Regions from separate parts of the Nocardia arthritidis genome, predicted to be linked through region 2. Evidence: riboswitches for the same ligand, from Rfam matches in the RefSeq annotation. Region 2 holds a riboswitch; each other region holds the start of a gene.
The links. Region 2 has a riboswitch for S-adenosylmethionine ahead of F5544_RS15375 (amino acid ABC transporter permease). Riboswitches for the same ligand answer to the same signal wherever they lie in the genome.
Positions count from the first base shown of each region.

Region 1 (9,547 bases), 2.0 Mb from region 2:
CCGAAATCCCAGAGTGCCATCTTGGCGAATCGGTGATAGTCGCCGAGCGCCCATTCCGAACTGATCGGCGCGCTGTCGCCGCCGTCGTACGCGATCACCATGGCACTGTTCCTCCGGCTAGACGGGTATGAAACGTTGCACACTGCCATTGTCGAACCGGTTTGCCAGAAGGTCGCTGTGATCTGCGCCGCACCGGAAAACAGCTCGGGCACCCGTCCCACCATGCGGTGGTACGAGTGCCCGTGTCCGTCGCCCGGCGCCGGGCGAATCCCAGCGCCGGGGTATTACTCGGCTCTGCGCAGTTAGCGGACAGCGCGGCCGACTTAGCTCAGCGCAGAGCGCGAGCCAGGTTCGCGTCGAGCGCGGAGAGGAATTCCTCGGTGGTGAGGTAGCCCTGATCGCCGCCGACCAGCAGCGCCAGGTCCTTGGTCATCTGGCCGCCCTCGACGGTCTTGATGACGACGTCCTCCAGCGTCTGCGCGAAGCCGATCACCTCGGGGGTGTTATCCAGCTTGCCGCGATGCTCGAGGCCGCGGGTCCAGGCGAAGATCGACGCGATCGGGTTGGTCGAGGTCGGCTTGCCCTGCTGGTGCTGGCGGTAGTGCCGGGTGACGGTGCCGTGCGCGGCCTCCGCCTCACAGGTCTTGCCGTCCGGGGTGAGCAGCACCGAAGTCATCAGGCCGAGCGAGCCGAAGCCCTGCGCGACGGTGTCGGACTGCACGTCGCCGTCGTAGTTCTTGCACGCCCAGACGTAACCGCCCTCCCACTTCATGGAGGAGGCGACCATATCGTCGATGAGACGGTGCTCGTAGGTGAGGCCCGCCGCGTCGAACTGGGTCTTGAACTCGGCGTCGAAGATGTCCTGGAAGGTGTCCTTGAACATGCCGTCGTACGCCTTGAGGATGGTGTTCTTCGTGGAGAGGTACACCGGGTAGTTCTGCTGCAGGCCGTAGTTGAACGACGCCCGCGCGAAGTCCTCGATCGACTTCTTGAAGTTGTACATGCCGAGCACGACGCCGCCGTCCTCGGGGATCTTCACGACCTCGTGGACGATCGGCTCGCTGCCGTCCTCCGGGGTGAAGGTCAGGGTGACGGTGCCCGCCTGGTGCACCTTGAAGTCGGTGGCGCGGTACTGGTCGCCGAAGGCGTGGCGGCCGATGATGATCGGCTTGGTCCAGCCGGGAACCAGTCGCGGAACGTTGGAGATGATGATCGGCGCGCGGAAAATGGTGCCGCCGAGAATGTTGCGGACGGTGCCGTTCGGCGACTTCCACATCTTCTTGAGGCCGAATTCCTTGACCCGGGCCTCGTCCGGGGTGATGGTGGCGCACTTGACGCCGACGCCGTGCTGCTTGATGGCGTTGGCCGCGTCGATGGTGACCTGGTCGTCTGTCTTGTCGCGGTATTCGATACCGAGGTCGTAGTACTCGAGGTTCACGTCGAGATACGGGTGGATCAGCTTGTCCTTGATGAACTGCCAGATGATCCGAGTCATCTCGTCGCCGTCTAGTTCTACGACGGTGCCTTCAACCTTGATCTTGGACATGGATCTTCGTGTCCTCCTAGGATGGTGCCCTCATTGCACGGCCAGGCGAACACGCTTGTGAGCGGACCCCAGCTGTTCAACAGACAACGTATATGCCCCGCGTTGTCCGCGGGACGCGTGGTGCAAACAAGACAAGCGTACTGCTGCCGATGATCTCGGTGTGCGGGTGCCCCCACGAGTGACGGACACCACCCAGGCTACCGATTGGTACGCGGGACCGGCACCCGCGCGACCAGCAAGGACCCGTAAACGCGGCAATCCGCGTGCCGCATCGCACATTTCGATGCGGCACGCGAAACCGTGCGCTCAGACCCCGACCGCGACCAGTTGCTCGGCGTCGCCCTCGATCAGATTCCGCGGCCGGTCCCTGATCATCAGCGCGATGACCGGGATGGCGGCGACGAAGAATCCGGCGCCGATGTAGAACGCCACGTCGTAGCTGTGAATCGCGGCACGCGCGAACAGGTTGTCCAGCCCCTGATGCCCGGTCAGGTAACTCTTCTGCGCCTGCACCGCGATGGTGGTGAGCAGCGCGGTGCCGACCGCGCCGCCCACCTGCTGCCCGGCGTTCAGCAGCGCGCTCGCCACACCCGAATCCTTCGCCTCGACCTGGTGCCGTGGCCCAGCCCAGCGTCACCTGGAAGTATTGGCTTCCTCCCCGGCCCGAAGACCGGAGATTCCTACCAGGGTCACGCGACCCTCTCGGCGGGTTCCTGCTTCATCGGGCGGTGCCGCCATCACTGTCGGGCTTATCCGCTCTCCACAGGCGTTTAACCTCTCCGCCTGCCCGGCGGCGAGGATGTTCTTAGCAGCATTCAAATCGCGGTCGTGGGCGGCTCCGCACGTACACATCCAAGATCGAACACTCAACAACTTTGCTCCATTACGCGCCCCGCAGGTCGAACAAAGTTGAGTCGACGGATACCAGCGATTGATTCGGCTGAAATGCCGCCCGAACCTAGCAGCCTTGCTTTCCAACATTCGGATGAAGATCGACCAACCAGCATCGTTCACCGACTTGGCCAGACGAGTGCGCGCCAACCCCTTCACACACAAATCCTCGACATATACCGCTTGGTTTTCGCGGATGATCGCCGTGGACTGCTTGTGCGCGAAATCTCGGCGCGCATCAGCGACCTTAGCGTGCAGTTTGGCCATTCTGACGCGGGCTTTTGCCCGATTTTTGCTGCCCCTCTGTTTACGGGCCAGCGCCCGCTGTACTCGGCTAATTCTGCGTTCACAGTTACGCAAGGTTCGCGGGTTGTCGATCACATTTCCGTTCGACAAGACCGCGAATCGTATCAACCCCAAGTCGATACCAACTTCTGAGCTCGAAGTCGGCAACGGGGTTGTCACCATTTCTACTACGAAAGAGGCGAAGTACCGACCCGATGCGTCTTTGACTACCGTGACGGACGATGGAGCCGATGGCAGTTGCCTCGACCAGGCGACCCGTACGTCCCCGATCTTCGGCAGCCGAAGTTTGCCTCCGGCCGTGATGAGAAAGCGAGCATTGCGGGTGAATCGGATCGACTGCCGATTGTTTCGACGCGATCGGTATCGAGGGGCAGAGACACATGTGCCCTTACGTTTCCCTGCGAGGGAAGCAAAGAAGTTGCGGTACGCCGCGTTCAGATCCGCCAACGCCTGTTGAAGCACAACGCTCGACACATCGTTCAGCCATGCTCGATCCGGCCTCTTCTTCGCGAGGGTTAGCGCCTTCGACAACTCCTTGTCGGTCATGTGCCGCCCGGCTTCATAGGCATGCTTCCGGGCAGTCAATGCATCGTTGAATACAACTCGCGCGCAACCGAACGCTCGCGCCAAAGCAGCTTGCTGGCCCGAGGTTGGATAGAGGCGGAAGTTGTACCGCAGCACATCGCAATCATCACACAGAGGTCCGACAAGAAATCCGTTTCGTCAGTAGACACAGCCAATATCGTTGGCGCACAACGACAACTACGGCAGGTATAGCAAAGAGGACATCGTGCTCGCCACCGTCCTCGATTTCGGCACCGAGGTGGCCGAGGCCCTGCGCGGCCTGCCGGTCCGCGGCAACGAACTGGAATCGCTGTGCGAGGCGTTCCTACAGGTGGTCGACGCCGCGGCGGCCGGCGGCGGCCCTGTTCCGTTCGAGCAGTTCCAGCAGCTGCAGCGAATCATCCGCGACGCACCGTCGGTCGCCGCGCGGCAGCGCGAGATGTCCGACACGAAGAACGTCATGCTGGCCACCGCGCTCGCCGAGCGGCTCGGCACCACGCCGGACAGCATCACCGTCCGGCTCGTGCTGAACACCTGGCAAGTCATCGGCCAACTGTCCATGGAACAGTCCAACGAGGCGGTGCTCAACGGCGACCTGCAGGTCGCGGCCCGCGCCGCCCGCGACCGGCTCACCGAGACCTACAACGAATTCGTGCGCACGTGCGCGGGGGCGCGGTCGGTCGAATCGCTGTGACATAAACCATCGATTTCGATCGGCGCGCGTTCGCCGGTTACCATGTGCGTCAGGTCATGAGTACCAGCGCCAAGCCCCGGCTCGCTGGTCGGCAACCCTCCAGCTGCGGTGGGGTGCTCCGGGTGATGACCGGGCTCCCGAAAGTCGGGAAGCAAGCGCGCTGTCAGGAGGTCATCCCTATGTGTTGTCGCTGTCGTCTGCGCATCCCCCAAAGACCCCCTGGCACAACATCTTCGGAGTAGTCATGACCGTCATCGACCCCACCGCCTGGTCGTTCGAAACCAAGCAGATCCACGCGGGCCAGTCCCCCGAGGACACCACCGGCGCCCGCGCCCTGCCGATCTACCAGACCACCTCGTACGTCTTCCGCGACACCGATCACGCGGCCGCGCTGTTCGGGCTGAGCGAGCCGGGCAATATCTACACCCGCATCATGAATCCCACTCAGGACGCGGTCGAGCAGCGCATCGCGGCGCTGGAGGGCGGCGTCGCCGCGCTGCTGCTGGCGTCCGGACAGGCCGCGGAGACCTACGCGATCCTGAACCTGGCCGGGGCGGGCGATCACATCGTGTCCAGCCCGCACCTCTACGGCGGCACCTACAACCTCTTCCACTACTCGCTGCCCAAGCTCGGCATCGAGGTCTCGTTCGTCGACGACCCCGACGACCTGGCCCAGTGGCAGGCGGCGGTCCGGCCGAACACCAAGGCGCTCTACGGCGAAACGATCGCCAACCCGAGCAGTTCGGTGCTCGACATCCCCGGCATCGCGCAGGTCGCGCACGCCGCGGGGCTGCCGCTGATCGTCGACAACACGGTCGCGACCCCGTACCTGATCCAGCCGCTGGCGCACGGCGCCGACATCGTCGTGCACTCGGCGACCAAATACCTGGGCGGGCACGGCGCCGCCATCGCCGGCGTGATCGTCGACGGCGGCACCTTCGACTGGACGGTCCGCGACGCCGACGGCGCGCCCCGCTACCCCGGCTTCACCACCCCCGACCCGAGCTACCACGGCGTGGTCTTCGCCGATCTCGGCGCGCCCGCCTTCGCGCTCAAGGCCCGGGTGCAGCTGCTGCGCGATCTCGGTGCCGCGGTGTCGCCGTTCAACGCATTCCTGATCAGCCAGGGCCTCGAGACATTGAGCCTGCGGGTCGAACGGCATGTCGCGAACGCGAAGGCGGTCGCCGAATTCCTCTCGACCCACCCGGCGGTCGAGCGGGTCTTCTACGCGGGGCTGCCGAGCTCACCGTGGTATGAAATCGGCCGGAAGATTGCCCCTAAAGGTGTGGGGGCGATCGTCGCATTCGAGCTAAAAGGTGGCGTAGACGCAGGTAAGCGCTTCGTCGAGGCGCTCGTGCTGCATTCGCACGTGGCTAATATCGGTGATGTGCGATCTTTGGTCATTCATCCCGCGTCGACCACGCACTCGCAGTTGACGCCGGAGCAGCAGCTCGCCGCGGGCGTCACACCGGGCCTCGTGCGCCTGGCGGTGGGTATCGAAGGCATCGACGACATACTCGCCGACCTGCGCGCCGGTTTCACGGCGGCGACGACGTGACCGTGGAGATCGAACCGAGTGCGTTGCGCGTTTCGGGGGTGGCGCTGCCGCCCCCGAACGGGGAGCTCGGCATCATTCCGATCGGCGACGTACGCCTGGAGAGCGGTGTGGTGCTGCCGGATGTCCATCTGGCCGTGCAGCGCTGGGGCACGCTCTCGGCGGCACTGGACAACGTGGTACTGGTCGAGCACGCGCTCACCGGCGACTCGCACGTCGTCGGCTCGCCGGACGATATCCACCCGCTGCCGGGTTGGTGGGATGGCATGGTCGGTCCGGGCGCGCCGCTGGACACCGACGAATGGTGCGTCATCGCGACCAACGTGCTCGGCGGCTGTAAGGGCAGCACCGGGCCCTCCTCCCTGGCGCCGGACGGAAGGCCTTGGGGCGCAAGGTTTCCCGAGATCTCCATCCGCGACCAGGTGACCGCCGAGGCGCAGTTGTTCGATCTGCTCGGCATCTCCGGGCTGGCCGCCGTCGTCGGCGGTTCGATGGGCGGCATGCGGGTGCTGGAGTGGATGACCGGCGCGCCGTCGCGCGTCGGCGCGGCGCTGGTGCTCGCCGTCGGAGCCCGCGCCACCGCCGACCAAATCGGTACCCAGACAACGCAAATCGCGGCGATCAAGGCCGATCCGGACTGGCAGGGCGGCGACTACCACGACACCGATCGCGCCCCGATGACCGGCATGGGTCTGGCCCGCCGCATCGCGCACCTCACCTACCGCACCGAGGCCGAACTCGATCATCGCTTCGAGAACCGGGCGCAGGGCGCGGAGGATCCGTGGAACGGCGGCCGCTACGCGGTGCAGAGCTATCTGGAGCACCAGGCCGAAAAGCTTTGCAACCGTTTCGATCCCGCCACCTACGTACTGCTCACCGAGGCGATGAACCGGCACGACGTCGGGCGCGGCCGCGGCGGTATCGCCGCGGCGCTCGCGGCCACCCCCGTCCCGTGTGTCGTCGGCGGCGTCGACTCCGACCGCCTGTACCCGCTGCACACCCAGCAGGAACTGGCCGATCTACTACCGGGTTGCGAAGGGCTCGAGGTGGTCCACTCCCGCGACGGGCACGACGGATTCCTCACCGAGGCGGCGGCTGTCTCGAAACTCCTCACGGAGACAATGCGTTTGGCGCGGTTGCATCGGGGTGGCCGAAACGGCTGAGCGGCGGCCTGCCGAAGCTCAAGAGCCGGGCTGGATTTGGCCCGCCAACAGGCCGACGATGGACTGGACGAAGGCCTCCAGCCGTTCTCGCGGATAGGTTTCGGGATCGCTGACGGCCATGCGGCCCAGCATTTCGGCGACGGTGAGCAGCGAGTCGGTGACCAGTTCGGAATCCATTGCGGCCCAGCGGGGGTCGACGGCGAAACCCATGCGGACCAGCGCTTCGGCCTGGTCGAAGATGCCGGCGCGGGAGCTGCGGATGGCCTCGCGGAATTCGGCGGGCGCGCTGCCGGGACCGGCGAGGATGAGCCGCCAGCGGGTCGGATTCTCCAGTGCCACACCGACGAACGCCTCGACGGTGGCGGAGGCGGCGATGATCGGGTCGGCGCCCATCAGGTTCGTCGGCAGGGTTTCGGCGACCTGCTCGAGGCCGCGTTCGCGCTCCCGTTCCAGCAGGGCCGCAACCAATTCCGCGCGGGTCTTGAAGACGGTGTACAGCACCGGTTTTCCGACGCCCGCCTGCTGTGCGACCGCTTCCATGCTCAGCTCGTGCAATTCCATCCGGCCGAGGACTTCGAAGGCGGCGTCGAGGAGTTGGGCGCGACGCTGTTCGGGTGGCAGGCGTGGCGCGTAGCGCCGTCGCGGCCGGTCCGCCGCGCGTGATGTGGTCACCACCGATTCACCTCCCATCGCCCATCCTGTCAGCCGGGTTCCCGATAACAAATCCTACGCGACCGTTGTATTCATTACGGGTAATTGCTACGGTTGCGTTGTATTCGCTGTTTCGTTCGGCGACCGCTGCAAAGGAGCAGGTAGATGAGCTTCGATCCGACCACCCTCCGCCGGGACGACTACGGATTCTTCGGCCCGGACTCGCCGAGCTGGAAGATATGGACCGCGCCCACCGCGGTGATCGGGTTCCAGCGCGCGGTGGTCCTGGAACACTTCGATCCGTTCCTGACCGCGGCCGTCGCCGACTCGCGTGGCATCTACACAGATCCGCGCAGCCGCCTGGACAACACCTTCGCCTACTTCCTGCTCGTCGCGATCGCCGACGGCCGCACCGCGATCCAGGCCTCCGAACATCTGATGCGGGTGCACGCCAAGATGACCGGCATCGAACCGATCAGCGGCCAGCGCTACAGCGCCAACAGCCCGGAAACCCAGCTGTGGATCCACATCACCGGCTGGCATTCGGTGCTCAAGGCATACGAGGTGTTCGGCCCCGGGCCGCTGAGCCCCGAAGAGGAGAGCCGCTACTGGGCCGAATGCGCGATCGCCGCCGAATTGCAGACGTGCAAGCCGGAGGATGTGCCCCGCTCCCGGGACGAGGTTCGCGAGTATTTCGCGAAAGTCCGTCCGCGCCTTTGCAGTTCGGAGCGCGCCGAGGAGGGCATGCACCATCTGCTGTGGACGTCGCCGCGCAACGGCGCCGGGCTGAGCTACGCGCTCGGCAGCAGGCTGCTCTCGCTGGCTTCCGTTGCCACACTGCCGAAATGGATGCGCAAGCTGGGCCACTTCGACCGGCCCGGCATCGTCGATCTCGCGGTACGGATTCCGGCGCGGATCATCGTGTGGCTGTCCAGCCGGTTCAACTCGTTCGGGTTGATCAAGTCGGCGCCCTACATCGCGCCGATGGCTGGGCAGATCCTGGAACAGCACCTGAAGATGGAACCGCCGACGCGTCAGGAGACCATCACACCCGCGCAGGCGCGGCAGCTGTACGGAACGCACGGATCGCGCGCGGTATCCGCGGTGAGCTGAACCTCGTTGCGCGGCAATAGTTCTAGGACTCCGCCGCCGCGCGGCGAGCCGCCTCGATCTCGTTGATATTCGTCTCTATCCACTCGCGAAGGGCCGCGATGGGGACGCGCAGACCGTGGCCGAGCTCGGTGAGGGCGTATTCGACCCGCGGCGGTACGGTGGGATGCACTGTGCGCGTTACGAATCCGTCCACCTCCAACTGACGCAGCGTCTGCGTGAGCATCTTCTGCGATACGCCGTCGATGCGGCGATGCAGATCGGTATAGCGCATGACGCCCTCGGCGAGCGCGTCGACGATCAGCACCGTCCATTTGCCCGCGACGTGGTCGAGAATCTGGCGAGTGGGGCATTTTGGCCCGAAAGGCGCTGTCGGAGGCCGCTTTCGGACAATCCCAGCCGCTGGAGGCGCCGGTGGTGCTGGTCTTCGTCGCCGATCTGGCGGCATGGCAGGCGAGCAACTCCGATATCGCGGAGCTGGCCGGGCGCAACGGCGCATGGAACGCCGAATTCACCGCGCTGTTCGAATCGCGGGCGGAATTCCACGCGCTGCGCGAACGCGGCCTGCTCCGGGAGAACGCGGTGAAAAACGCCATGATCGCGGCCACCTACAGCATGCTCGCGGCCACCGGACTCGGACTGGCCTCGGCGCCGATGAACGGCTGGAATCCGGACCTGGTCAAACGGGCCATCGGCATCGGTGACCAGGCCGACCTGGCGATCGCGGTACTGGTTACCGTCGGCTACGGCGACCGCGTCCCGCCGCATCCCGGGCGCCGCCCACTGGCACGCACTGTGTTCACCGAGCGCTATGGTGCCTGAATCGCCTGCGGACCTTGGGTTTTCAGGCCACGCCGAGCGGGTTGACGGTGTAGGCGATCAGCACTATCGCGGTGCCCAGCAGGGTCAGCGCGCCGACATCGAACGGTTTGCTGCGCACCGCCAGCAAACCGACCCGGTCGGTGGGCAGGCAGAGCCGGAATGCGGCGGCGAGCAGCGTCGCGCCCCCGAAGAACAGCGCGCCGCGGCGCCACCGATCCGAGGCGACCAGGATCACCGCCAATACG
Region 1 covers NZ_CP046172.1:1,412,249-1,421,795, reverse strand. Annotated here, with positions in the region: gene F5544_RS06180 (class I SAM-dependent methyltransferase) at 1-101, opposite strand, end outside; gene F5544_RS06175 (NADP-dependent isocitrate dehydrogenase) at 329-1,546, opposite strand; gene F5544_RS06170 (hypothetical protein) at 1,853-2,134, opposite strand; gene F5544_RS06165 (RNA-guided endonuclease InsQ/TnpB family protein) at 2,180-3,424, opposite strand; gene F5544_RS06160 (hypothetical protein) at 3,489-4,001, shown strand; SAM riboswitch class IV at 4,054-4,165, shown strand; gene F5544_RS06155 (bifunctional o-acetylhomoserine/o-acetylserine sulfhydrylase) at 4,246-5,559, shown strand; gene metX (homoserine O-acetyltransferase MetX) at 5,556-6,719, shown strand; gene F5544_RS06145 (TetR/AcrR family transcriptional regulator) at 6,738-7,409, opposite strand; gene F5544_RS06140 (oxygenase MpaB family protein) at 7,536-8,483, shown strand; gene F5544_RS06135 (winged helix-turn-helix transcriptional regulator) at 8,506-8,928, opposite strand; gene F5544_RS06130 (nitroreductase family protein) at 8,835-9,302, shown strand; gene F5544_RS06125 (DUF3017 domain-containing protein) at 9,325-9,547, opposite strand, start outside.
Region 1: linked by a shared signal. The riboswitch ahead of F5544_RS06155 (bifunctional o-acetylhomoserine/o-acetylserine sulfhydrylase) and the one ahead of F5544_RS15375 (amino acid ABC transporter permease) in region 2 are both predicted to bind S-adenosylmethionine.

Region 2 (9,547 bases):
CGCTGTCGAACGACCCGTCGAGATCGACGGTGTAGAAGTCGGCTTTGTGGATCGTCAGCGATCCGGGGCCTGGGGCGGAGATGTCGGTGTGGTCGGCGCGGTCGCTGATCTCGATCGCGGTCACCGCGTATCCGGCCCGCGCCGTCGCCAGCGCGGTGGTGCCGTATCCGGATCCGAGTTCGAGGATCCGGCCCGATGCGGCGCCATATTCGCGCAGAAGACGGACGCGACGCCGGTCGCGATCGGTGATCCTGGCATCGGCCTCGGCCCACCAGTCGCCGGTTGTCGAGTAGAACTCGCGCACCCAATCCATATCGTCGAGCCAATCAGTAAAAAGCCGTTGGACCAACGGGTTTTCGATGCGGGCAGGGACGCTCGGTCGGTGATGGCGACTCCGGCGCAGATGGCGGACAGCACCCATCGGGCGGCGACTCGCCGAGGGGTCATGGCCGGTGACTCGATGCCGGAGGCCGTGGATATCATGGGCGAACTTTGGACTTCGCGGGAGGGGAAACCATGTCGACACCGGAGAATCCGGGCGGGATCGGATCCGATCCGAATGCCGCGCAGCCGAACCATGGGCCGTCCGCGACGCCGCCGTGGGCGGGCGGCGACAACCAACCGCCGCAAACGATTCCGCAACCACCGGCCCCCGCGGCCGGGAGTTGGCCGGGTGCGCCCGGATACGGTCCGCAGGCGGCCGGATTCGGGCAGCCGGGTTACGGTCAGTTCCCGATGCCCGGTTACCCGCAGACTGCTGGGGCGGGTAAGCGGCCGATCGGTTGGATCGTCGCCACCGCGGTGGCGGTGGTCGTCGCTATCGGCGCGGTGGTGGTCGGAGTCGTGCTCTCGGCGCAGAGCTCGAGCAAACGTGATTCGGCGGACCGAACGGCCGATCAGTTGCGCGCGCGGGCCGCCGATGTGGATGCGGCACGCACCGCGACATGTGATTTCGCCACCGCGATCAGCACGTACGACTACACCAAGCTCGACGCGTATCTCGCCGCGGTGAAAAAGGCGACGACGGGTGAGTTCCGCCAGACGTTCGCGGACGCCGCGAAGGCGCTGCAGGAGACGATGACGCAGGCCAAAACGAGCAGCACGCTCGCGGCGAAGCACTGCGGTGTCGAATCGTTCGACGGTGATCGGGCAACCGTGCTGGTCAGCATCGCCCAGGCGGTGACCAACGCGACCGGCGCGCAGCCGACGCAGCAGATCAACGCCATCGTCACGGTGGAGAAGCAGTCCGACGGCCGGTGGCTGGTGAGCAAGATGGATCAGGTGAACCAAACCCGCTGACGACGGTCAGGGCACGGCGACCACGCCGATCGTCGGCAGGAAGAAGCACGGCACGCCGCCGTTGTCGACCGTGCCGAACATGGCCGCGAGGACGGTGCCGGAGCCGGTGTCGACCGGGACCGCTCGAACGCCGCCCGCGGGCAGGGCCGCGAAGAAGAAGTCGCGGACGGCGCGTTCGGCGGCGGGGCGAACGGCGGCGGGCACCGAGGCCGGGACCATGGCGCGGAAGATATCGGACAGCGGACCCATGTCGGCGATGCCGCTGCGACCGTTGCCGAGATTGATCCAGGCCACCCGCATCCCCTCCGGCTGCGCGGAGTCGCGGCCGATGCCGTACGGCACGAAGGTGAAAAGGGTTTGGCCCGCCTTGGCCGCGGAAAGGTCGAGGCCGGGCACGGTGAGCGTTGTCCTCGGCCACGGGCCCGGCATGGCGACGCCGACGGCCGGTGACATGCCGAGCACGCTGCCGCTGGTGCAGAACGCGGCGGCGGTGGGATAGATGAACGGGTCCATGCCGAAGGCGCGCAGCCGGTCCATGGACGCCTGGTAGGCGGCCAGCAGATCGCCCGGCGCGGCCGCTTCCTGACGTGCGTCCGGCGCGACGGCCGGGTCCGCGGCGGCGCTGGGCAGCGCGATCAGCGGCGCGGCCAGCACGGCGGCAAGGGCGAGACAACGGCGCAACACGGTCACACCGTACCGCCGCCCGCGGTAGCCGACCGCTATTACCGACGGCGCGTCGCCGCCCACAGAGTGGCCGAGCCTGCCACATCATCGGGCAGGCGCGCGGCCCGGACAAGGGCCAGATTCACCGTGATTCCTACCGTTGTCCGGGGGTTGCGTTGCCGCGCATCATCATTGGGCTCGACCCTGCGACCGTACCGGGGGGTCGGTAACACCATCCAGAGCGATCGAGAGACCTGGCTCGCCGACGTCGCAGCAACCCCCCGGCTCACCGGGTGCGGGTGCTTCCGCCAGGAACGATGGAGGATCCGAATGACAGTCTCCGCCGCCCCCGCGCAATTGGGGGAATCCGACGGCAGACCCGAGGCGCCCGACCGGCCGGACGCGCCGACGGTCGCGCGCACCAGGCATCCATGGCGCTGGGTCGGCAGTGCCGTCGCGCTGCTGCTGGTCGCCCAGTTCGCGCACGGCCTGATCACCAATCCCGGTTGGGACTGGCCGACTTTCGCGAAATACTTCACCGCCCGCTCGGTGCTGCTGGCGCTGAAGGTGACGCTGGAACTGACCGCGCTCGGCACGGTGCTCGGCTTCCTGCTCGGCATCGCGTTGGCGGTGGCCCGGCTCTCGGACAATCCGGTGCTGCGGGTGATCGCCTGGGTCTACGTCTGGGCGTTCCGGTCGATACCGCTGATCGTGCAGTTGCTGTTCTGGTTCAACATCGCCTACCTGTATCACCGGCTCTCGGTCGGAATCCCGTTCGGCCCTTCGTTTTTCAGCTTCGAGGTGAACGGGGTGATCAGCGGGTTCAGCGCGGCGGTGCTCGGGCTGGCGCTGCATCAGGCCGCGTACTCGGCCGAGATCATCCGGGCCGGATTCCTCTCCGTCGACGCGGGCCAGCTGGAAGCCGCTGCGGCGCTTGGTCTTCCGCGCCTGCGCCAATTCCGCACCATCGTGCTGCCGCAGGCCATGCGCTCGGTCCTGCCGAATGCCGCGAACGAGGTGATCAGCCTGTTCAAGGGCACCTCGATCGTCTCGGTGATGGCCATCGCCGAACTCTTCTACCAGGTGCAGGTGATCTACGGGCGCAACGGGCGGGTGGTGCCGCTGCTCATGGTGGCCACCGTCTGGTACATCGTGCTCACCACGCTGCTGTCGATCGCGCAGTACTACATCGAGCGGCACTTCGCCAAGGGTGCGCACCGCACCCCGCCGCCGACGCCGCTGCAGCGGTTGCGGCGCAAATTCCAGGATATCGCCGCCATTTCGGCCGTGCCGCGCGGGGCGACCCGGTGACCGGCGCGCGGATACCCGCGGTCGAGGTGCGCGGAATCCACAAATCGTATGGGGCACACCAGGTTCTGCGCGGTATCGATCTCACGGTCCGCCCCGGTGAGGTGGTCGCGGTGATCGGGCCGTCCGGTTCGGGCAAGTCCACCTTCCTGCGAGTGCTCAACCACCTGGAGCCGCTGGACGCGGGCACCGTGCGCATCGACGGCGAACTGATCGGATACCGACTGCGGGGCAACAAGTTACACGCGCTGTCCGATCGCGAGGTGCGTAGGCAGCGCTCCCGGATCGGATTCGTCTTCCAGCAGTTCAACCTCTTCCCGCATCTCACCGCGCTCGAAAATGTCGCGCTGGCACCGATTTCCGCGCAGGGACGGCCGCGTGCCGAGGTCGAGGCGCAGGCCCGCGAACTGCTGGATCGGGTCGGCATCGGCGAATTGGCCGGCGCCTACCCGCGCACGCTGTCCGGCGGGCAGCAGCAGCGGGTGGCCATCGCCAGGGCGCTGGCGCTGCGGCCGCCGGTAATCCTTTTCGACGAACCGACTTCCGCGCTCGACCCGGAGCTGGTCGGCGAGGTGCTGGAGGTCATCCGCGGGCTGGCCCACCACGGCACCGCGCTGGTGATCGTCACCCACGAGATCGGGTTCGCCCGCGAGGTCGCCGACACGGTCGTCTTCCTCGACGACGGCGCGATCGTCGAGCAGGGCCCGCCCGATGCGGTGCTCGACCGCCCGGAACATCCACGCACCCAGGCCTTTCTGTCCCGTGTCCGCTGATCGATGAACAGGTACCACATGAAACTCCCCGCCCTGATCGGTGTCGCCGCCGCGATCTCCGTGCTGATCGCCGGCTGCGCCAACGATCCCGACGCGGACACCAAAACGCAGACCGCGGGCTCGGTCACCTTCGACCTGTCCGCCGCTCAGCCGGGACGGGTGCACGCACAGCGGGTGGATGCGATCGCCGCCGAAGTGCCGCAGGCGATCCGGGATCGCGGCACGCTCAACATCACCGGTTCGTCCGGCACCGCGCCGCCGCTGCGTTTCTACGCCACCGACGACAAGACCGTCATCGGCTCCGAGGTCGATTTCGCCGTGCTGATCGCCGACATCCTCGGCCTGAAACCGCAACCGCAGGTGGCCGATTGGACGCAGAACTTCGTCGGCATCGATTCCGGCGCGTCGGACGCGTTCATCTCCAACGTCACGGTGACCGAGGAACGCAAGGAGAAGTACGACTTCGCCACCTACCGCAACGACACCGTCGCGCTGGAGGTGCCCAAGCAGAGCACGCTCGACTACAAGGACCGCAAGAGCCTGGCGGGCAAGCGAATCGGCGTCGGCACCGGGACGAATCAGGAGGAGCTGCTGGTCAAGTGGAACCAGCAGAACGTCGCGGATGGTCTCCCGCCGATCGATATCGCCTACTACAAGCAGACCAGCGACTACTACCTGGCGTTGGCGTCGCAGCGGATCGACGGATACATCGGCCCGAATCCGGCCGCGATCTATCACTCGACGGTTTCCAAGGAGACCAAGGTACTGGCCACCTTTTCCGGTGCGGGCGATGCGATGCAGGGCGAAATCGCGGTGCTCACCAAGAAGGACAACGGACTGATCGGCCCGATCCACAAAGCCATCGAATACGCCATCCAGCAGGGTCTCTACCAGAAGGTCATCGACCGGTGGGGACTGCAGAGCGAAGCGCTGTCCGCGTCCAGGATCAACCCGCCCGGCCTACCCAAGAAACTGTGATGACTCAACAACTTTCGAGAGACGACCTGCGGGTGCACACGGTGCCGCAGGACGATCCGCTCGCCGCGCCGCTGCTGGCCGAACTGGCCGTGGAGTACAGCAGCCGCTACGGGCGCAGCGCGGGCGAGCAGTACGCGGCGCTGGTGGAGCACCCCATCGAGGCGTTCGCGCCGCCGCACGGCGCACTGCTGGTGGTCACTCATGACGGCACGGCCGTCGCGGGCGGCGCCTTCCAGCGCTACGACGCGGAAACCGCCGAGCTGAAACGGATCTGGACCGCGCGCGAACGACGCAGGCAGGGGCTCGGGCGCTTCGTGCTCGAGCGGCTGGAGGCCGAGATCGCGCGGCGCGGCTATCGGCGCATCTACCTGACCACCGGGCCGCGCCAGCCGGAGGCCGTCGCGCTGTATCGCGCCGCGGGTTACACCCCGCTGTACGACCCGTCCGTTCCCGCCGAGGAAATCGGCCCGCACCCGTTCGAAAAGCTGTTATCCGTAAGGGCCCTCGCATGAAGTTCCTGTTGTTCACCCTCGTCACCCGGGTGCCCGATCCGGTGACCGGCGAATTGCCCGGCACCAGGGAAAGGCTCCGCGCCGTCGTCGAACAGGCAAGGCTGGCAGAGGAATTCGGCTACGACGGATTCGCCGTCGGTGAGCGGCACGAGGATCCGTTCCTGTCCGCCGCGCCGCCGGTGATCCTGTCCCATATCGCCGCGGTGACCTCGCGGATCACCCTGTTCACCGCGGTCACCACGCTGAGCCTGCTGGATCCGGTGCGCGCCTTCGAGGATTACTCGACGCTGGACAACCTCGCGGGCGGACGGCTCGAGCTCATCATCGGCAAGGGCAACGGCGCGGCGCAGGCCCAGCTGTACCACGTCACCACCGAGGACCAGTGGGACCGCAATCGCGAAGGCTACGAACTGTTCCGGCGACTGTGGGACAGCGCCGAGGTGACCTGGTCGGGGCGGTTCCGGCCGGAATTGCTGCGGGCCAAGGCATTACCACGGCCGCTGCAACCGAAGATCCGGATCTGGCACGGCAGCGCCACGAGCCGGGATTCGGTGGAACTGGCCGCACGGCACGGTGATCCGCTGTTCTCGGCGAACGTCACCAATCCGATCGAGCCGTACGCCGAGCTGGTGCGCCACTACCGGGAGCGGTGGGAACACTATGGGCACAACCCGGCCGACGCACTGGTCGGTGCGGGCACCGCGGGCTTCCACGTGGCCCGCACCTCACAGGAGGCGCTTGCCGTCTACCGCCCGATCTTCGAGTCGAAACTGGCGCTGGCGCGCGCACACGGGCTGCCGATCGTCTTCGAGACGCTGGACGACTTCGTCACGCGCAGTTCGGCACTCGTCGGCAGTCCGGAACAGGTGATCGACAAGGTCGGCCGCTACCACGAACGGTTCGGCCACGAAATCATCCACCTGTCCGCCGAGCGCGACGGCCGCACCGAGGACCGCTATCGGGGCAGCCTCGAACTGTTCCAGGCCGAGGTGGCGCCGGAGCTGCGCCGCCGCATCCCCAGCAGGCCGCTGGCGGGCGCCGAATTGGCCGGAGTCGTCTCGTGATCCGTGCCCGTCACCGAATCATCGCTCTCGCAGGCGCTTTCGTCACGTCGGCGACCCTGGCCGGGTGCGGCGGCAGTCCAGCCGCGCCCGGTCCCGACGCGGGGCCGCCCAAACCCGGCGGCACCCTGCGCTATGGGCTGTCACAGGCGCCGACCTGCTCGGATCCCGCGCAGAGCGGCACCAACCAAACCATCTATGTGACAAGGCAAATCGTCGATTCGCTGACCGATCAGGATCCGAAGACCGGCGAGCTGAGGCCGTGGCTGGCCCGCAGCTGGGAGGTCGGGCCCTCGGCCCAAACCTTCACCTTCCATCTCGCCGACGGCGTCACCTTCAGCGACGGCACGCCGCTCACCGCGGATTCGGTGAAGAACACCTTCGATTCGATCATCCGGCTCGGCGGGGCGAAGGCGACGCTCGCCGCCAGCTACCTCACCAACTACGCGGGCACGACGGTGGTCGACCGGCTGACCGCGCGGGTGTCCTTCAGCAAGCCGAATGCCCAGTTCCTCCAGGCGAGTTCGACCCCGCAGCTGGGCATCCTGGCCGACGCGACCACCGCGAAACCGGCCGAACAGCGCTGCCTCGGCGACAATATCGGCAGCGGACCGTTCACCTATGCCGGATACCGCCAGGACGCCTCGGCGACCCTGGCCAAGCGCGCCGGATACCACTGGGGGTCGGCGGTTTTCGCGCATCAGGGTGAGGCGTACCTGGACCGGATCGAATTCACCGTGGTGCCCGAGTCGGGGGTGCGCACCGGCAGCCTCGCCTCCGGACAGCTGGACGCGATCAGCGACGCGCTGCCGCAGGACGCCCCGCAGCTGGAGGCCGCGGGTGGCCGCTTGCTGACCACCGCCAATCCCGGTGTGCCGTTCGGCTTCCAGACCAATGTCACCCGCGGGCCGCTGCGCGATCCGGTGGTGCGGCAGGCACTGCTCTCGGCGATCGATCGCAAACAGCTGGTGGATACCGTGCTCGGTCCCCAATTCAAACCGGCGACAAGTTCTCTGGCCAGTACCACGCCCGGATACCAGGATCTGTCCGCCGTCCTCGCCTATGATCCGGCCGCGACCCGCCGGATACTCGACGGCGCGGGCTGGCTGCCCGGCGGTGACGGCATTCGCGCCAAAAACGGTGTGCGCCTGTCGTTCTCGGTGCTGTTCAGCCAGGTGTTCGCGGGCAATCAGGCGATTATCGAACTGGTGCAGCAGCAGCTGCGGCAGGTGGGTGTCGAGCTGAAGCTGGATCTCGTTTCGGCGCCGGAGAGCATCGCCCGGGAGAACAAACAGGACTTCGACTCCGCCTACTACAACTCGACAAGGGCCGACGGTGACATCCTGCGCACCACCTTCGGCCTGGATCGCAATCTCAATGCGCGCGAGCGCATTCCGGCGCTGGACGATGTGCTGGACGAACAGCTCGGCACGGTGGATCCGGCCGCACGCGTCGACCGGATCCACACCGCCCAGCGGCAGGTCCTCGACAACGGGCTCTGGATCCCGACCGTCGAACTGTCGCAGGCCATCGGCGCGGGCCCGAACGCGCGGGACGTGAAGTTCGAGGCCTCGGCGCGGCTACAGTTCTTCGACACCTGGCTGAGCGGACGCTGACCATGGTGCGATACGTGACACTGCGGATCTCGCAGGCGATCTGGGTGCTGTGGGCGGCGTTCACCGTCTCGTTCGTCGTGCTGTACCTGCTGCCGTCGGATCCGATCTCCATCGCCGCGCAGGGCGGCGGGGCGGGCACCCCGGTGGACAAGGCCGCGATCGCCGAACTGCAGGCCCGCTACGGTCTGGACCGCCCGCTCTGGGAGCAGTACACGAGCGCGCTCGGCCACGCGCTGCGCGGCGATCTCGGGCACTCCATCACCACCGGGCAGCCGGTATCCGCCGCCATCGGCGACGCGCTGCCGTCGACTCTCGAATTGACCGGGCTGGCATTGCTTTTCGCGCTCGTCGGCGGTGTCGCGCTGGCGCTGTTGGCCGACCGCATCCGGTGGCCGTTGCCGCGCGAAGCGCTGAAGGCGCTGCCGTCCCTCGGCGTCGCGGTGCCGACCTTCTGGACCGGACTGCTGCTCCTGCAGGTGTTCTCGTTCCGGCTGCGCCTCGCGCCCGCATTCGGCGGACACGGTCTGGCCGCGACCGTACTGCCCGCGATCACGCTCGCCATCCCGATCGGCGCGGTGATCGCGCAGGTGCTCACCGCCGGGCTGGAAACCACGTGGCGGCAACCGTTCACCGAAGTGGCGCTGGCCAAGGGCGGATCGCGGCGATGGGTGCAGCGCAGGCATGTGCTGCGTCCGGCCGGCGTGCCCGCGCTCACCATCGCGGGCGTGCTCGTCGGCAATATGCTCGCGGGATCCGTTGTGGTGGAGACGGTTTTCGCCAGGTACGGCGTCGGGCGGCTCACCCAGACCGCCGTACTCGCCCAGGACATTCCGGTGGTGCAGGGCATCGTGCTGCTCACCGCGGCGGTGTTCGTCACGGTGAATCTCGTGGTGGACCTGGCCTATCCGCTGCTGGATCCGCGCATCGGCGTCCGATTCCGCAGGGCCGCGGCCGCATTCCCGGCGGCGACCGAGCAGGTGCGCTCACATGGTTGACGTGATCGAGCGACCGCGCGTCACACTGCCGAGCCTGCGCCGGCCTGCGCTGCGCCGGAAGACCGCGCGCGCCAAGGCCGGTCCCGTTCTGGCCGGGATCGTGGCCCTGCTCGCGGTCGGCTGGGCACTGTTCCCTTCGTTTTTCGCGAGCGGCGACCCGCTGGTCGGTGTGCCTCGGGAGAAGTTCCAGGCGCCCAGCGCGCGGCACTGGTTCGGCACGGACAATCTCGGGCGCGATCTCTACACGCGCATGGTGCACGGGGCGGGGCTTTCGCTCACCGCGACGCTCACCGCCGTCGGGCTCGCGCTGGTGGCCGGATCGATCCTGGGGTTGCTGTCCGG
Region 2 covers NZ_CP046172.1:3,429,845-3,439,391, reverse strand. Annotated here, with positions in the region: gene F5544_RS15390 (class I SAM-dependent methyltransferase) at 1-313, opposite strand, end outside; gene F5544_RS15385 (VirB8/TrbF family protein) at 517-1,299, shown strand; gene F5544_RS15380 (hypothetical protein) at 1,306-1,983, opposite strand; SAM riboswitch class I at 2,192-2,286, shown strand; gene F5544_RS15375 (amino acid ABC transporter permease) at 2,293-3,273, shown strand; gene F5544_RS15370 (amino acid ABC transporter ATP-binding protein) at 3,270-4,043, shown strand; gene F5544_RS15365 (transporter substrate-binding domain-containing protein) at 4,062-5,021, shown strand; gene F5544_RS15360 (GNAT family N-acetyltransferase) at 5,021-5,533, shown strand; gene F5544_RS15355 (LLM class flavin-dependent oxidoreductase) at 5,530-6,597, shown strand; gene F5544_RS15350 (ABC transporter substrate-binding protein) at 6,594-8,210, shown strand; gene F5544_RS15345 (ABC transporter permease) at 8,213-9,205, shown strand; gene F5544_RS15340 (ABC transporter permease) at 9,198-9,547, shown strand, end outside.

Region 3 (9,547 bases), 3.0 Mb from region 2:
CGACGGCGCCGCCGAAAGCACCGCGACCAGACCGTTTTTCGGCACCCGGCGCCCGGGTGCGGTCATACCGGAATTGCCGAGGAATGCGCGCTTGCCGACCTTCGCCTCGCCGATTCGCAGCCAACCGCCGCCGAGTTCGTAACTGGCGATCATGGTGTCGTCGGCGAGGAACGCGCCGTCGGCCACGACGGTGAATTTCGGCAGCAGCAGCACGGTGGATGCCTCGACGCTCTTGCCGATCTTCGCGCCGAGCAGCCGCAGCCACAGCGGGGTGAGCAGGCTGGCGTAGAGCGGGAAAAGGAAGGTGCGCGCGGAATCCAGCAGCCGCTCGGTGGACCAGGCCTGCCAGCCGATCCGGCTGCGCACCGGGTGGTAGCCCTCGCGCAGTCCGATGCTGAACAAGCGCACCGCGATGATGGTGGCCGCCGCGTATACGCCGAGGCTGAGCAGCGTCGCCACCGGCAGCATGGCGAAGGCGCGGCCGAGTCCGCCCGCGAGCGTTCGGGTGTCGCGGATGAACCAGGCGAGGAAGGCGCCGCCCGCGCCGAGCCCGAGGATGGGCATGGCGGCCAGCGCCATCGAGGTGATGCCGAAGATCAGCACCCAGTGCGCCGCCCGTGCCGGGGTTTCGTCGGGCCAACGGTGCTGTGCCCTACCGGTTTTGACGGCCGGTGAGCCGGCCCACTCCTGCTCCGGTTTGATCCGGCCGGAAACCGATGAGCCGGGCGCGATTTCGGCGTTCTTGCCGATTTTGGTGCCGGGCAACAGGATCGAGCGTGCGCCGATGACCGCGCCGGGACCGATGCTGATCCGGCCGAGATGTACCAGGTCGCCATCGATCCAGTAGCCGGACAGGTCGACCTCGGGTTCCACGCTGCAGCCGTCGCCGAGTTCCAGCATGCCGGTGACCGGCGGCAGGGTGTGCAGGTCGACACCCTTGCCGACCTTGGCGCCGAGCGCCCGCGCGAACGGCACCATCCACGGTGCGCCGGAAAGGTTTTCGGCGCCGCTGGCCTCGGATAGCCGGACGGCCGCCCATAGGCGCAGATGCACCGGACCGCCGCGCGGATACGTGCCCGGCTCGACGCCGTGCAGCAGCAGTCGCGAGCCCGCGACGCAGATCGCCATCCGTCCGGGCGGCGAGATGAACAGCGCGAAGGCGAGCAGCGTCCACCACCAGGACAAGTTCGGCAGCCAGGACAGCGCCCCCGACCAGTGCGCGATATTGCCGACGATGGCGAGCCAGGTCAGCCACTGCAGGCCGGTGAGGGTGGCCAACGGGATACCGGCCAGCACCTGAACGAGCTGTGCGCGCAACGGAGTCGGCTCGACGACCCGCTCGGTGACGACGAATGCGGGCTCGCTGTCCTCCAGCAGTTCCACCAGCGCGCCGAGCCGCGGATGGTCGTACACGTCGGCGACGGCGATCTGTGGATAGCGTTCGCGCAGCGCGGTGACCAATTGGGCGGCGGCGAGCGAACCGCCGCCGAGATCGAAGAAATCCACGTCGAGGCCGGTGATTTCGGCGCCGAGGATGGCGTCCCACTGGTCGGCGACCCAGCGGGCCGTGCCGGTGAGGTCGGAGTCGTCGGCGTCGGTGTCGGTGGGCAGCGGCCAGGGCAGCGCATTGCGGTCGACCTTGCCCGAGATGCGGGTCGGCAGTTCGGGAACCACTGCGAGCCTCGGCACCAACGGTGCCGGAAGTTGTTCGGCGAGTTGGGCTCTGGCCTTCTTCAGGTCGAAATCGGGGCCCGCGCCGGTGAGATAGCCGACCAGGATCTTGTTGCCCGCCTTGGTGGTCCGGATCGCCGCGGCCGCGCCGGTGACACCGGGCAGCAGCTGCAGCGCGTTATCGATCTCGCCCAGTTCGATGCGCCTGCCACCGATTTTGATCTGATCGTCGGCGCGGCCGAGGAAGACCAGACCGGCCCGCTCGTTGCGGACCAGATCGCCGCTGCGGTACGCCCGCTCCCAGCCGAGCGACGGTAGCGGGGCGTACTTTTCGGCATCCTTGTCCGGGTCGAGGTAGCGGGCCAGGCCTGCGCCGCCGATCACCAACTCCCCGGATGAGCCCTCCGCCACCGGATTTCCGGCCTGATCGATGACCGCGAGATCCCAGCCGTCCAGCGGCAGCCCGATCCGGATCGGCGAGCCGCCGTCCAGCCGGGCCGCGCATGCCACGACGGTAGCCTCGGTGGGGCCGTAGGTATTCCACACCTCGCGACTCGTATTCCGGTGTCCGGCAAGGCGTTCGGCCAGTTCCGGCGGTACCGCCTCGCCACCGAAGATGAGCAGCCGCACCGAATCCAGCGCCTCGGCGGGCCAGGTGGCGGCCAGCGTCGGCACGGTGGAGACGATGCTGATCTCCCTGCGCACCAGCCAGGGCCCCAGATCGGCTCCGGTGCGCACCAATTCGCGCGGCGCGGGCACCAGGCAGGCGCCGTTGCGCCAGGCCAGCCACATCTCCTCGCAGGAGGCGTCGAAGGCGACCGAGAGCCCGGCGAGCACCCGGTCGCCAGGGCCGATGGGGGCGTCGCGCAGGAAGAGCCCCGCCTCCGCGTCGACGAATGCGGCGGCGTTGCGATGAGTCACCGCAACGCCTTTCGGTGTTCCGGTGGACCCGGAGGTGAAGATGATCCAGGCGTCGTCGGCGGGTGTCGGCAGCGCGCTCCACTGCGAATCGGGTGCGGCGCGGCCCGCGCCCGCGATGGTGGTCTCGATGCCCGCCGCGGTGACTATCGCGGTGACCCTGGCCTCGCCGAAGACCAGCCGGGCCCGCTCCTCCGGATCGTCGGCGTCCACCGGGACGTAGGCCGCGCCCGCGTACAGGACGGCGAGGATGGTGATGTAGAGCTCGCGGTGGCCGGACGGCATGCGCACCCCGACCCGGTCGCCCGGCCGCACGCCGGCCGCGGTGAGCCGGGCGAGTGTCGCCTCGATCTCGATGACCAGCTCGAGGTAGGTGAGTGCGGCGCGGCCGTCGTCGATGGCCGGTGCGTCGGGATGGGTTTGCGCGGTGGCGGTCAGGATGTCGACGAGGGTGCGGGCGGGCGCCGCCAGCGCGGCGCGGCGCAGCGGATCCCGCGCCGGGGGCGCGGCCGCCGCCGGATCTGCCGAGTGCAGCATCACGTCCTGTCCACCTCTCATAGACCTGCCCGGTGCTCTATCCGTTGTTGCATGGTGGGGTTACCAGTCGGCAAACAGTGCGCCGACCAGGAATCAACGGTACTCGGGGCAATGGTCGTTTGCCGTTCACCGAGACTGAGGTCGCATTCGATAGCGCGCTAAGCCCGCGGTGGCACCTCGTCCTCGCCGATTGCCTTGAGCGCCAGGCGTAGCAGGGTGCGTCGCTCGTCCGCGTCCAGTCGGTGGAGCACCCGGTCGGTGGCCTGTTGGACCTGCTCGTCGACGCGGCGGCGCTCGGCGCGGCCCGCCGCGGTGATGGACAGGCAGTTCTTGCGGCGATCGCCCGGGTCGCGGGTGCGCACGACGAATCCGTCCTTCTCCAGGCCGTCGATGATGCGAACGACCTCGCTGCGATCGATCTGCAATGTGGTGGCTACCTGTTGCTGGGAGAGATCGGTGAACTCCTCGAGACAGACGAGCACCCAGTGTTCACGCAGTGACGCATCGATTTCGGCATGGACGGCCCGGTGCAGCTTGCCGAAGACGTAGGTCGGGAAGCGCAGCAGGCCGCGGGGGTGCAGCTGGTCGGCGGACATAAGGGGATTCTATCTATTGTTGGGCAGCAAGATTGTTGATAACCTCCGCAATTGTAGTTGCCTACGAATAGTGGAGGATCCATGTCGGATACCAGGACGGCGGCAGGGGCCGCCGTGCTTGCGCCCGAAACCATTCCGGCATCGGTGTGGAAGGTGGCGGGGGTTGTCGTCTTCGGTGCGTTGATGGGCATGCTCGACACCTCGCTCGTGAATGTCGGGCTCGGTACCATTGCTGCGAAACTAGGTGCGACGCTTGATGTTTCGCAGTGGATTGCCAGCGCCTACCTGCTCGCGCTCGCGGTCTCGCTGCCGCTGGTCGGCTGGCTCGGACGCCGGTTCGGGATGAGTAGGGTCTGGATCGGTGCGCTGATCGGTTTCAGCGTCACCTCCGGGCTGTGCGCGCTCGCGCCGAATATCGGCTGGCTCATCGCATTACGCATCGCACAGGGGCTGGCCGCCGGATTGCTGGTGCCCGCGGGACAGGCCATCATCGGGCAGGTCGCCGGACCGCACCGGCTGGGCCGGGTGATGAGCGTGGTGGGCGTCGCGGTGGTGGCGGCCCCGGCTGTCGGGCCGACCATCGGCGGCGTCATGTTGGCCCATTTGGCTTGGCAGTGGCTGTTTTTGATCAATATCCCATTCGGCATCGTCGCCTTCGTCCTCGCCATGCGCATGCTGCCCGCGAGTGAAAAGGCTGATGAAGTGGCGTCGTTCGATGCCATCGGGTTCACGCTGATCGGCGGCGGGTTGTCGCTGCTCGTGTACGGACTCGGCGAATTCGGCAGCCGCGGTGGGCTTTCCGCCTCACAGGTGTGGATTCCGCTGGTGGTCGGCGCGCTCGCGCTGGGCGGGTTCATCCTGCGCTCGGTGCGCGGTGTCGGCTCGCTGCTCGACCTGACGGTGTTCGGCAGCAGGGTATTCGGCGCGGCGAATGTCGCCAATCTGTTCGCGGGTGCGTCGCTGTTCGGCTCGATGCTGTTGCTGCCGTTGTACTTTCAGCTGCTACATGGGCAAGGCATTGTGGCGACCGGTCTTTCGCTGTTCACCTTCGGGCTGGGCGGCATCATCGCGCTGCCGATCGCGGGCAGGCTCACCGATCGGTACGGCGGCGGTGTCGTCGCGGTCGCGGGCAATGTGCTGAATCTGCTGGCGACGCTGCCGTTCGCGATCGGGGACGCCACCATGAGCCTGGTGCTGGTGCAGGTGTTGCTGCTCATTCGCGGAATTGCCACCGGCCTGACCGGAATGCCGGTGACCACCGCGGCGTACGCGGCGGTGCGCAGGGATCAGTTGCCGGATGCGGCGTCGGTGGTGAATATCACGCAGCGGGTGGGCGGTTCGATCGGCTCCGCGCTGTTCGCGGTGGTGCTCTACCGGGCTGGTACCTCGGTGGCGACCGGATTCCAGCATGCGTTCTGGTGGCTGACCGGTGCGCTGGTGGTCGCGCTCATCGCATCTATCATCCTGTGGCGCACGGAGATCGGTAGTCGACGCTGATCGTCAGGCCAGCGCGGACGCCGCGGTGCCGATGCCGAGTACGGCGAGGACGCCCGCGGCGATCTGCTCGAGCCGGTCGCGCACGGAAGGGCGGCGCAGCAGCGCGACCGCGGTCGCGGCGGCCAGCGCGAGCAGCACCTGCTCCGTCGCCGCGACGGAACATTCGATCGCCCCGAGTGCCAGGGTGTTGCCGAAGGTCACTTCGGTCAGGAACTGCGGCAGCACCGCGAGGTAGAAGAGCCCGACCTTCGGGTTGAGCATGCACGAGAGCACCCCGGCGACGAAGGCGCCGCGCACCGTTGGCGGACGGCTCGGCCGCGCGGTGCCGTTCGTATCCGATTCCGAAGTGTCCGAGGCGAATTCGGCTTGCCGATACGATCGTTGCCGCCGCTGGGCCAGCAGTGCTCGAATGCCCAGATACAGCAGGTAGATTCCGCCGATCACCTTCAGCGCCCGGTAGGCCGTCGCGGATTCCTCGAGCAGCGTCGCGACACCCGCCGCGACGACGACGGCCCACAGCATCCCGCCGAGTGCGGAGCCGAGCGCGGCGGCAATGCCGGGACGTGCGCTGACGATCGAAAAGCGCAGCACCAGAAAGGAATCCGGGCCGGGGACGATCGAGAGCAGGATGCATACGCCGATAAATCCGGCCAGCAGCGAAACGGTCACCCCTCGATGTCACTCCAGAACGTCCGATTTGGCAACGGAGTAACGGGGTTGACAGCCGCCGTAGGCGTCTGCCAATCTCTGAATCAGGTCATGAGTGCCAGCGCAAAGCCCCGGCTTGCTGGCCGGCAACCCTCCTCCGCGGTGGGGTGCTCCGGGTGACGACCGGGCCGCAGCCCGACCGGGCGCGGCAAGCGCGGACTCGTCGATTCCCGATTGCGAGTCCCTGAACCGATGGGATGACGTCAATGACCGCTGTGATCGATCCGAGCTGTGCCCCGCTGGCCCAGGTGTCCGGCTCCGAGCTCCGCGTTCCGCTGGTGCAGGGCGGGACCACCACGTACGCCAACTTCGACTACGCCGCGAGCGCCCCGGCATTGGCGCAGGTGACGGCGCGAATCGAGCAGCTGCTGCCGTTCTACGCGAGCGTGCACCGCGGCGCGGGCTACGCCTCCCGCATCTCGACCGAATGCTATGAGGCGGCCCGTGGCTCGGTGTCCCGCTTCCTGGACACCGCCGACGACCAGGTGGTGGTGTTCACCCGCAATACGACCGATTCGCTGAACCTGCTGGCCTCCTGCGTACCGGGCGACACGGTAGTGCTGGATATCGAACATCACGCCAATTTCCTGCCGTGGACCCGGCACGGCAGGCGGGTGGTTCAGGCCGCCGACACCGTCGAGGAGACCGTGCGGCGCATCGTCGGCGAATTGTGCAGCAAGCCCGCGGCATTGCTGGCCGTCACCGGCGCATCCAATGTCACCGGCGAGGTGCTGCCGCTGGAGCGGTTGGCCGCCATCGCGCACCAGTGCGGCGCGCGGATACTCGTCGATGCCGCCCAGCTCGCGCCGCACCGTCGAATCAGCTTGCGCGACAGTGGAATCGACTACCTGGCCTTTTCCGGGCACAAGCTGTACGCCCCGTTCGGGGCCGGGGTGCTGGTGGGCAGGCGCGATTGGCTCGATGCCGCACAGCCGTATCTGGCCGGTGGCGGCGCGGTGCGCGAGGTGACCACGGAGACGGCCGAATGGGCGCCCGCACCGCAGCGGCACGAGGCCGGTTCGCCGAATGTGCTCGGCGCCGCCGCGCTGGCCGCCGCCTGTGACGCGCTCTGTGCCATCGATGCCGACGCGCTCGCCGCCCACGAACATCGACTCGCCGACCGGCTGCGCGACGGGCTCGCCGCCATTCCCGGTGTGCGGTTGCTGAATATCTGGGCCGACAGCACCGAGAGCGTCGGCATCGTCGCGTTCACCGTCGACGGCTTCGTGCCCGGTCACGTCGCCGCGTATCTTTCGGCCGAATACGGTATCGGCGTGCGCGACGGTCGCTTCTGCGCCCATCCGCTGCTCGCCCGCCTCGGCCTGGACGGCGCGTTGCGCGCCAGCATCGGGCTCGGCACCACCGCCGCCGATGTCGACCGGCTGATCGGCGCGATCGCCGCGCTGGTCGAATCCGGCACCACCTGGAATTACGCGACCACCAACGGCCTGTGGAATCCCACGCCGGAGACCCGTCCGTTCGATACCGACAGCGCGGACGGCGCCGCGCCCTGCCTGGTCGGCTGAGCCGAATTCCTCAGTTGCCCAACGGAGTCGGCCGGTAGTAACGGCCGTTGTAATAGAGCAGCGGTGCCGCGGCGGGCTTTTCGTCGGTGTTGTCGTGCACCCGGGTGACCAGACCGACGACGAAGGTGTGATCCCCGATCGGGATGAGTTGCGCGACGGTGGCGCGCACCCAGATCGGGGTGCCGTGCAGCACCGGCTCACCGGTTTCCAGACTGGTCCACAGCGAGCTGTCGGTGAAGCGCTCCTCGGCGGTCCTGGCGAAACGCTGCGCCAGATGCCGTTGATGCTCGCCCAGGAAATGGATGACGACCGATTCGGCCGAACGCATCGCTTCGATGCTCGACGACGTGTGCGCGATATTGAACGAGACGAGCGGTGGCTCCAGCGATAGCGAGGCGAACGACGTCGCGGTGAAGCCGATCGGGCCGCCGGGCGAGGTGAGGGTGACAACGGTGACCCCGGCCGGATAGTGCCGCATCGATGCCCGGTATTGCTCGGCGGTGATACCGCTCAGATCATCGGGGATCGGCGGTATGTGGATGCCCGTATCGGGCGGCGGTGCATCGTTCACATGACGAAACTACGCCCGGCCGGGTCGATCGGTTCGGAACACGGCCTGGCCTGTGATTCAGTCCACGTCGATCGGCAGGCCCGCGGTGATCCGGACCAGTTCGTGAAAGGACGTGCGGAACACGGTATTCGGATGTCCGGCCGCGGCCCACACCTCGCGATGCCTTGATAGCTCGTTATCCACCCACGTAGGCAGGTTGGTGGGATGGCCGACGGGGGCGACGCCGCCGATCGGCTGCCCGGTGACCTCCTGCACCATCTCGGCGGGCGCCCGTTTCAACGTGCCTTCTAGGCGTTTTCCGGTGTTGTCCAGATCCACCTGGTGCGCACCGGAAACCAGTAGCAGCACCGGATCCTCGTCGAGCAGGAATACCAGTGATTTGGTGATGGCCCCGACCTCGATCCCCAGCGCACGCGCGGCATCCGCCGCGGTGTGCGTCGGGTTCGGTTGGTTCACGATGACACCGTGATGCCCGCGGGCGATGAGGGTATCGGAGACCCGGCATGCGACCGGTGGTAACGACGACCTGCGCATGGCACCAGGTTAGAGCGATTGCGGGCGATACGCCGGAGAATTCGGGTACTCCGGTTAACCCGTTGCGGTACCAGGCATTTCGGCGATCGGCACCGGACCGCGCATGGCCGGTGCGCGCCGAAACCGCTTCGTGCGCAATCGTATCGATGGTCACGCCGGGCCGGTGCGGGCGATTCGGTGTCGGAAGGGTAGCGGCGCGATCCGGCCGTCGCGGCGTGCGAACCGGTCCTATTACGCTGTACGAATGACTGACTGGCAGGCTTTCACCGTCGAAACCAAGGACCACGTCGCGCAGGTGACGCTGACCGGTCCCGGCAAGGGCAATGCGATGGGCCCGGACTTCTGGCGCGAGCTGCCGGAGATCTTCCGCGGCCTGGACGCGGACCCCGAGGTGCGCGCGATCGTGCTGACCGGGTCGGGGCGGCACTTCTCCTATGGCCTGGATCTGCCCGCGATGGCGGGCACCTTCGGTCCGCTGCTGGCCGATAAGGCGTTCGCCGCGCCGCGCACCGCCTTCCTGGACGAGGTGCGCCGCATGCAGGCGTCGGTGACCGCGGTGGCGGATTGCCGCAAGCCGGTGATCGCCGCGGTGTCCGGTTGGTGCATCGGCGGCGGCCTCGATCTGATCGCCGCCGTCGATATCCGGTACGCGAGCGCCGACGCGAAGTTCAGCCTGCGCGAGGCGAAGGTGGCCATCGTCGCGGATATCGGTTCGCTGCACCGGCTGCCCGGCATCATCGGCGAGGGACAGCTGCGTGAGCTCGCGTTCACCGGCAAGGATATCGATGCCGCGCGGGCTGAGCGGATCGGCCTGGTGAACGAGGTGTTCCCGGATCAGGCGGCGGCGTTGGACGCGGCGCATGCGACGGCGCGCGAGATCGCCGACAACCCGCCGCTGGTGGTGCAGGGTGTGAAGGATGTGCTCGCGCAGCGCCGGGCGTCCGAGGTGGCCGAGGGACTGCGCTATGTGTCGGCCTGGAATGCGGCAT
Region 3 covers NZ_CP046172.1:459,693-469,239, forward strand. Annotated here, with positions in the region: gene F5544_RS02135 (Pls/PosA family non-ribosomal peptide synthetase) at 1-3,126, opposite strand, end outside; gene F5544_RS02140 (MarR family winged helix-turn-helix transcriptional regulator) at 3,285-3,722, opposite strand; gene F5544_RS02145 (DHA2 family efflux MFS transporter permease subunit) at 3,804-5,219, shown strand; gene F5544_RS02150 (LysE family translocator) at 5,223-5,888, opposite strand; SAM riboswitch class IV at 5,975-6,088, shown strand; gene F5544_RS02155 (aminotransferase class V-fold PLP-dependent enzyme) at 6,134-7,453, shown strand; gene F5544_RS02160 (flavin reductase family protein) at 7,464-7,931, opposite strand; gene F5544_RS02165 (YbaK/EbsC family protein) at 8,082-8,558, opposite strand; gene F5544_RS02170 (crotonase/enoyl-CoA hydratase family protein) at 8,803-9,547, shown strand, end outside.
Region 3: linked by a shared signal. The riboswitch ahead of F5544_RS02155 (aminotransferase class V-fold PLP-dependent enzyme) and the one ahead of F5544_RS15375 (amino acid ABC transporter permease) in region 2 are both predicted to bind S-adenosylmethionine.